2 regions of the Streptomyces sp. NPDC057950 genome follow, and region 1 is predicted to be linked to the other one. Evidence: predicted binding sites of a transcription regulator. Region 1 holds the regulator's gene; the other holds the start of a gene.
What was found. The regulator HspR, encoded in region 1, represses chaperone genes until heat shock. The targets are predictions, from matches to a motif close to TTGAGNNNNNNNNNCTCAA.

Region 1 (3,407 bases):
TGTACTGGTCGCCCGCGAGGATCCGCTGCACGGCGTCGAGTTCGGCGTCCTGGCCGGTGACCGGCGGCACGTTGCTGACACCCATGGTCTTCATGGCGTCGATGACCGCGCCCGCGATGCCGTCGTTGGCGGAGTAGACACCGGCGATGTTGTTGATGCCGATGGCCGAGATCGCCTCCACCATGTTTTTCTTGGCGTTGACCGGGTCCCAGTCCTTGGTGTCGTACCTCCGCGCGATCTCGACCTTGCCGTCGAGCACGGACATGGCGCCCGCCTTGAACTGCGCCGCGTTCGGGTCGGTGAGCGAGCCGTTCATCATCACGATCTGCTTCGTGGCGGCGGCGGTGCCCAGCGCCTTCAGCAGTTCCTTGGCCTGCACCTCGCCGACGAGTTCGTTGTCGAAGGAGATGTACGCGTCGATCGGGCCCTGCGCCAGGCGGTCGTAGGCGATGACGGGGATACCCGCGGCCTTGGCCTTGCGCACGCCGCCCGCGATCGCCTTGGAGTCGACCGCGTCCACGAGGAGGACGTCGACCTTGTCGTCCACCAACTCCTGGAGCTGGGCGTTCTGCTTGCTCGCGCTCTGCTCGGCGTTGCGGTAGACGACCTCGCCCTTGCCGTTGGTGAGCTTCTTGACCTGCTCGTCGATGATCGGGTGATCGAACTTCTCGTAACGGGTGTTCCCCTTCTCGGGGAGAAGGAGACCCACCTTGATGTCGTCGCCCTTGGTCGGGCTCGCCTTGGAGTCGCTGCCGCCGATCCCGTCCACGACCCCGCAGCCGGCGAGTGAGACGGCCATCGCGGACGAGGCCAGGGCTATGGCCGTACGACGAAGCCGGGTGTTACGAGTGTTCACATCAGGTGCCTTCCGGGCGAGGTAGCTGCATTGCGACCCAGGTGGCTGAAAGCCAACGCGGCGATCACCTCAGCGTCAAGGAGTAACCACTTAACGAGATGGCAACAGCGTTCTGTGTTCCCCAAGTGAACACGATGGGAAGAGAGTGCACCTCCACTTCCACGTAACGCCTGCGGCCCACCTCGTTCCCACACACCCCGTCAAGGCCGGACAACCCCCGCCCCCGACCTGCGGACTTGAAGGCGGCCGAGCATCACCGCAGCTCCGGACGGACGGCCGCGAGCCCGGCCCGACACGACGTGACGGCCCGCACCGGGGGCGCAGTGATCTGCGTCACCCATGAACCCGCATGTCGCGCGCATCGCACAACTCCGGCCGCAATGACCGTTTATGTCTCGCCCGCCCACAAAGGGCAGTTCACGTGAACGTCGCTTTGTGGGGCACACCGAAGAAAACGGACCGCGGCGTCCGCGGTGCGGACTTGGCCGATTCGGACCCCTCTCGCGACACCCGCGCGACCGGCCCCCACCGCGACGTCACCACCACCCGGGGACGGACCGTCGGCCTCACCGTTCCCGCCGGCAAACCCCTGCCACGTCGATCGCGCCGCACGGCCCCTCCCGCGGACGTCGGGTCCCCCGCGCCTCCGCGGACAACTCGACGGCTCCTCGGACCACTTCGCGCGACGTGCGCGGCCCCGGACGCGGACACGCGAAGGGGCCGGGAGGTGATCCACCTCCCGGCCCCTTCGACGATCGGGAACTACTCCGGCGACCGCTTCGGCCGCCACACCACCAGCGCGCTCGTCTGCTGGACCTCCTGGTACGGGACCAGGTCCCGCCGGTAGGAGGCGTGCACGGCGGCCTCACGCTGCCGCATGGCCGTCGCCGCGCCGTCCAGGGCCGACTCCAGTTCCACGACACGGGACTGGAGCGCGGCGACCTGGTTCTCCAGCTCGATGATGCGTTTGATGCCGGCCAGGTTGATGCCCTCGTCCTGCGACAACTGCTGGACGGTGCGCAGCAGTTCGATGTCGCGGGCCGAGTAGCGCCGGCCGCGTCCCGGCGTGCGGTCCGGGGAGACCAGGCCGAGGCGGTCGTACTGGCGCAGGGTCTGCGGGTGCAGGCCGGAGAGCTGGGCCGCCACCGAGATGACGTAGACCGGGGTCTCCTCGGTCAGTTCATAGGGGTTTCGACGACGGCCGTCCATCTGCTCATGCTCCCTTCGCGGCCTGGAACAGCTCCGCACGCGGGTCCTCGTCCGCGGTTGCCTCGCGATACGCCTCCAGGGCGTCACGCGCCTTGCCCGACACGTCCGTGGGGACCGCGACCTCGACGGTGACGAGGAGGTCGCCGCGGGTGCCGTCCTTGCGGACCGCGCCCTTGCCGCGGGCCCGCATCGTACGGCCGTTGGGCGTGCCCGGGGGCAGTTTCAGGGTGACCGGGGGACCGCCCAGGGTCGGTACCCGCACCTCGCCGCCGAGGGCCGCCTCCGCGAAGGTGACGGGCACGGCGACGGTGAGGTTGTCGCCCTTGCGGCCGAAGACCGGGTGGGCGTCCACATGGACCGTGACGTACAGGTCACCGGCCGGGCCGCCCCGTTCGCCGGGCCCGCCCTTGCCGCGCAGCCGGATCCGCTGCGAGTCGGTGACGCCCGCCGGGATGCGGACCTGCATCGTGCGGGACGACTTGGCCCGACCGCTGCCCGAGCACTCCATGCAGGGGTGCTCGGCGATCAGACCGCGGCCCTTGCAGTCCGGGCAGGGGTCCGTCAGCGAGAACCCGCCGCCGGAGCCCCGCGCCACCTGGCCGGTGCCGACGCAGGTCGGGCACACACGCGGTGTGCCGTTCTTGTCGCCGGTGCCCGAACATGCCTTGCAGGGCGCCTGGGACGTCATCCGCAGCGGGACCGTCGCGCCGTCCACCGCCTCGGTGAAGCTCAGCGTCACCTCGGTGTCGATGTCCTGGCCGCGCCGGGGCTGGGTCCGGGCGCCGGTGCCCGCGCCGCCGCGGTTGAAAAGGCCCCCGAAGACGTCGCCTATGCCGCCGCCGAAGCCGCCGGTCCCGCCGCCCGCTCCGCCCTGGGCGCCGCCTCCGAAGAGGTCGCCCAGGTCGAAGTTGAAGTTGCCGCCGCCCGCCCCGGGCCCCGGACGGAAGCCGCCGTTGCCGAAGAGGGCGCGCGCCTCGTCGTACTCCTTGCGCTTCTTGGCGTCCCCGAGGATGTCGTTCGCCTCGGAGATCTCCTTGAAGCGCTCCTCGGCCTTGGCGTTGCCCTTGTTGGCGTCCGGGTGGAACTCGCGGGCGAGCTTCCGGTACGCCTTCTTGATCTCGGCCTCGGTGGCGTCCTTGGGGACGCCGAGGACCTTGTAGTAGTCCTTCTCGATGAAGTCCTTGGTGCTCATCCTCGACGTCCCTCCTTCCTCATCGTGTCAACGTCAGCCCTCGTCCGGGCCACCGTTCTCCTTGTCCTCGGCCGCCTCAGCCGTCGTGTCGTCGGACTTGACGGACTGTGCGCCGGGCTGCGGCTCGGCGACCGCCACCCGCGCGGGGCG
Region 2 (3,407 bases), on a different contig from region 1:
CGATGACTACGGGGGTGTCGTACGGAGCCGTCATGGCGCCCATCCTGGCAGTCCGCCCCGGAGGCGCGGCGGCACCGATCCCCGGGTGCGGGGCGGCACCGATCCCCGGGCACGCCGTCCCCTCCCCGGGCGCGCCGTCCGGGCCCACGCCCCGGGTGTCCGGGCGGCCGGCGCCCCGCGTACGCGCCTCGCGGGTCCGCCCGGCGAGGCCGGTGCCGACCGGCCGTCCTCCATACATACGGCTACGGCGACACGTCGACGTATGACACGGCGACGGCGACACGGTGTCGTCGGCCCGCCGTCACCGCGGCACGCACGCCCCGGCAGCCCGCGCGGCGTTCCTGGGTGAGGGGTTGCTGTGAATCCGCCCGCGGGTGGCGTCGGTCATAGACAGTGGCGCGTGGGACACCCAAGGGTGGGTGGGGACGGAAGGAGCCCTCCACCTTGGACCGGAGCACGACCGCGGCGGCCACGACCTCCCCGTCGGACGCCACGCCCGAGAACACGGAAGCCGGCGGCACGTCCGTGCTGGACGGCATGCCGCGGCAGCGAGGCGACGCGGTCACGGAGACATCCGCGCTCCGCCCGCCCGCCTCTCGCGCCCGCACCCGTGCCCTCGCCCGGACACGCGTGCCGCGGCCCTGGCGGCTGCTCCCCACCCCCACCGGCACACCCTTCACCTTCGGGTACGCGGCCGTCCTCGCCGTCGTGTCGGTGACCGCTGACCACGCGGCCCCCTCCCTCGTCCACGCCCTGCAGCAGGGCTCCAGTACGGACGTGGCGCACCTCGCCCGCCATCCGGTGCTGGTGCTGCTGGCCAGCGCGCTGTGGATCGCCGGCGGGGTCGCGTCGATGTACGCGGCCGGGTTCGTGCTCGTCCTGACCGCGCTGGAACGGCGCATAGGCGGACTGCGGGCGGCGGGTGTCTTCCTGCTCGGCCATGTCGTGGCCACGCTGGCCACCGAGGTGCCCGTCGGCCTGTCGGTGCTGGCCGGACACCTTCCCGGCAGTTCCCTGCACCGTCTCGACTACGGCATCAGCTTCGGTGTCGCCGCGAGCGTAGGTGCCCTCGCCGGGCTGCTGACGCCGTGGCTGCGCTGGCCGGTGCTGATGGGCTTCGCCGGGGTGCTGGTCGGCGACCTGATCGCGTTCCGGGATCCGATGACCGACTGGGGACACCTGCTGTCCCTGGCGGTCGGGGTCTCGACCTGGCCGCTGATACGGCGCCGGCACCGGGCCGGCGCGGACGGACGCGGCGGCCGCGACACGGCCGGCCCCGCCGTCCGGGCTGCCCAGGCGCCCGGCACCCTCGCCGCCTAGGACCCGACCGCCGCCCCCAGGGGCCCGCGGGAACAGGGCGCGACGCGAGGGGGTTCTTGCGGTGAGCCCCCGGCCGGGTGCACTCCCGTCGGCCCATCGGTGCGTCGAGGTCGGCGCTGACCTGTGCGGATTCCCGTAGCCCCAGGGGTGGCCGAGTGATCGCTCAGAGCGAACGGGCCCCGGGGAACAATCGGGGACTCACGTGCATTGAGTCGGTGTAGCTCAACTTGACTGCCGGAGGGAAGATCATGGCTTCGACGTCCACATCGCTCACCCTGCCCGTGCTGCCGCTCGACGACGAGGTCGTGCTGCCCGGGATGGTGGTTCCGCTGGACCTGAACGACGCCGATGTGCGCGCCGCGGTGGAGGCTGCCCAGGCCGCCGCGCGGTCGGAGCCCGGCAAGCCGCGGGTACTGCTGGTGCCACGCATCGACGGGGCGTACCCGAGCACCGGTGTGCTCGGCACCGTCGAGCAGGTCGGCCGACTGGCCGACGGCGACCCGGGCGCGCTGATCCGCGGCCGTGGACGCGTGAAGATCGGTGCCGGGACGACCGGTCCCGGTGCTGCGCTGTGGGTCGAGGGCACCCAGATCGACGAGACCGTGCCCGACCCGCTGCCCGGTCACGTCACCGAACTGGTCAAGGAGTACAAGGCCCTCGCCACCAGCTGGCTGCGCAAGCGCGCCGCCTGGCAGGTCGTGGACCGCGTACAGGCCATCGACGACGTGTCCGCGCTCGCCGACAACTCCGGTTACTCCCCGTTCCTGAGCACCGAGCAGAAGGTCACGCTGCTGGAGACCGCCGACCCGGTGGCCCGGCTGAAGCTCGCCACCGAGCAGCTGCGTGAGCACCTCGCCGAGCAGGACGTCGCCGAGTCCATCGCCAAGGACGTCCAGGAGGGCGTCGACAAGCAGCAGCGCGAGTTCCTGCTGCGGCGCCAGCTGGAGGCGGTCCGCAAGGAGCTGCGCGAGCTGAACGGCGACGCCAAGGAGGGCGAGGAGTCGGACGACTACCGGACCCGCGTCGAGGCCGCCGACCTTCCCGAGAAGGTCCGCGAGGCCGCCCTCAAGGAGGTCGACAAGCTGGAGCGGTCCAGTGACCAGTCGCCCGAGGGCTCCTGGATCCGCACCTGGCTCGACACGGTGCTGGAGCTGCCGTGGAACGAACGGACCGACGACACCGGCGCGTATGACATCCAGGGCGCCAAGGCCGTCCTGGACGCCGAGCACGCCGGACTCGACGACGTGAAGGAACGCATCACCGAGTACCTCGCCGTGCGCAAGCGGCGTTCCGAGCGCGGGCTCGGCGTGGTCGGCGGGCGGCGCGGCGGCGCGGTGCTCGCGCTGGTCGGACCGCCCGGCGTCGGCAAGACCTCGCTCGGCGAGTCCGTCGCGCACGCGATGGGCCGGAAGTTCGTCCGGGTCGCCCTCGGCGGCGTCCGGGACGAGGCCGAGATCCGCGGCCACCGGCGTACGTACGTCGGCGCCCTGCCCGGCCGTATCGTCCGCGCCATCAAGGAGGCCGGGTCCATGAACCCGGTGGTCCTGCTGGACGAGATCGACAAGGTGGGATCCGACTTCCGGGGCGACCCGGCCGCGGCCCTGCTGGAGGTCCTCGACCCCGCGCAGAACCACACCTTCCGGGACCACTACCTGGAGGTCGAGCTCGACCTCAGCGACGTGGTGTTCCTGGCGACGGCCAACGTGCTCGAAGCCATCCCGGAGGCCCTGCTCGACCGCATGGAGCTGGTCAGGCTCGACGGGTACACCGAGGACGAGAAGGTCGTCATCGCCCGTGACCACCTGCTGCAGCGGCAGCTGGAGCGGGCGGGTCTGGCGAAGGACGAGGTCACGCTCGACGAGAGCGCGCTGCGCAAGCTCGCCGGGGAGTACACCCGGGAAGCGGGCGTCCGCAACCTGGAGCGGGCCGTCGCCCGGCTGCTCCGCAAGATCGCGGCACAGCACGAACTCGGCGAGCGGGAGCTGCCGTTCACGGTGACCGACGCCGATCTGCGCGGGCTGCTCGGACGGCCGCACCATGTGCCCGAGTCGGCCCAGGACCCGGCCGAGCGCCGTACCGCGGTGCCC

Region 2: a site for HspR is predicted at 1,528-1,546, ahead of lon (endopeptidase La). Genes of this name have one in related genera too.

Annotation. Positions count from the first base shown of each region.
Region 1 covers NZ_JBHVPP010000015.1:76,767-80,173, forward strand. The annotation lists gene ACFVTC_RS24410 (sugar ABC transporter substrate-binding protein) at 1-799, opposite strand, end outside; gene ACFVTC_RS24415 (heat shock protein transcriptional repressor HspR) at 1,619-2,065, opposite strand; gene dnaJ (molecular chaperone DnaJ) at 2,070-3,257, opposite strand; gene grpE (nucleotide exchange factor GrpE) at 3,291-3,407, opposite strand, start outside.
Region 2 covers NZ_JBHVPP010000035.1:37,336-40,742, reverse strand. The annotation lists gene ACFVTC_RS39575 (spermidine synthase) at 1-34, opposite strand, end outside; gene ACFVTC_RS39570 (rhomboid-like protein) at 445-1,320, shown strand; gene lon (endopeptidase La) at 1,569-3,407, shown strand, end outside.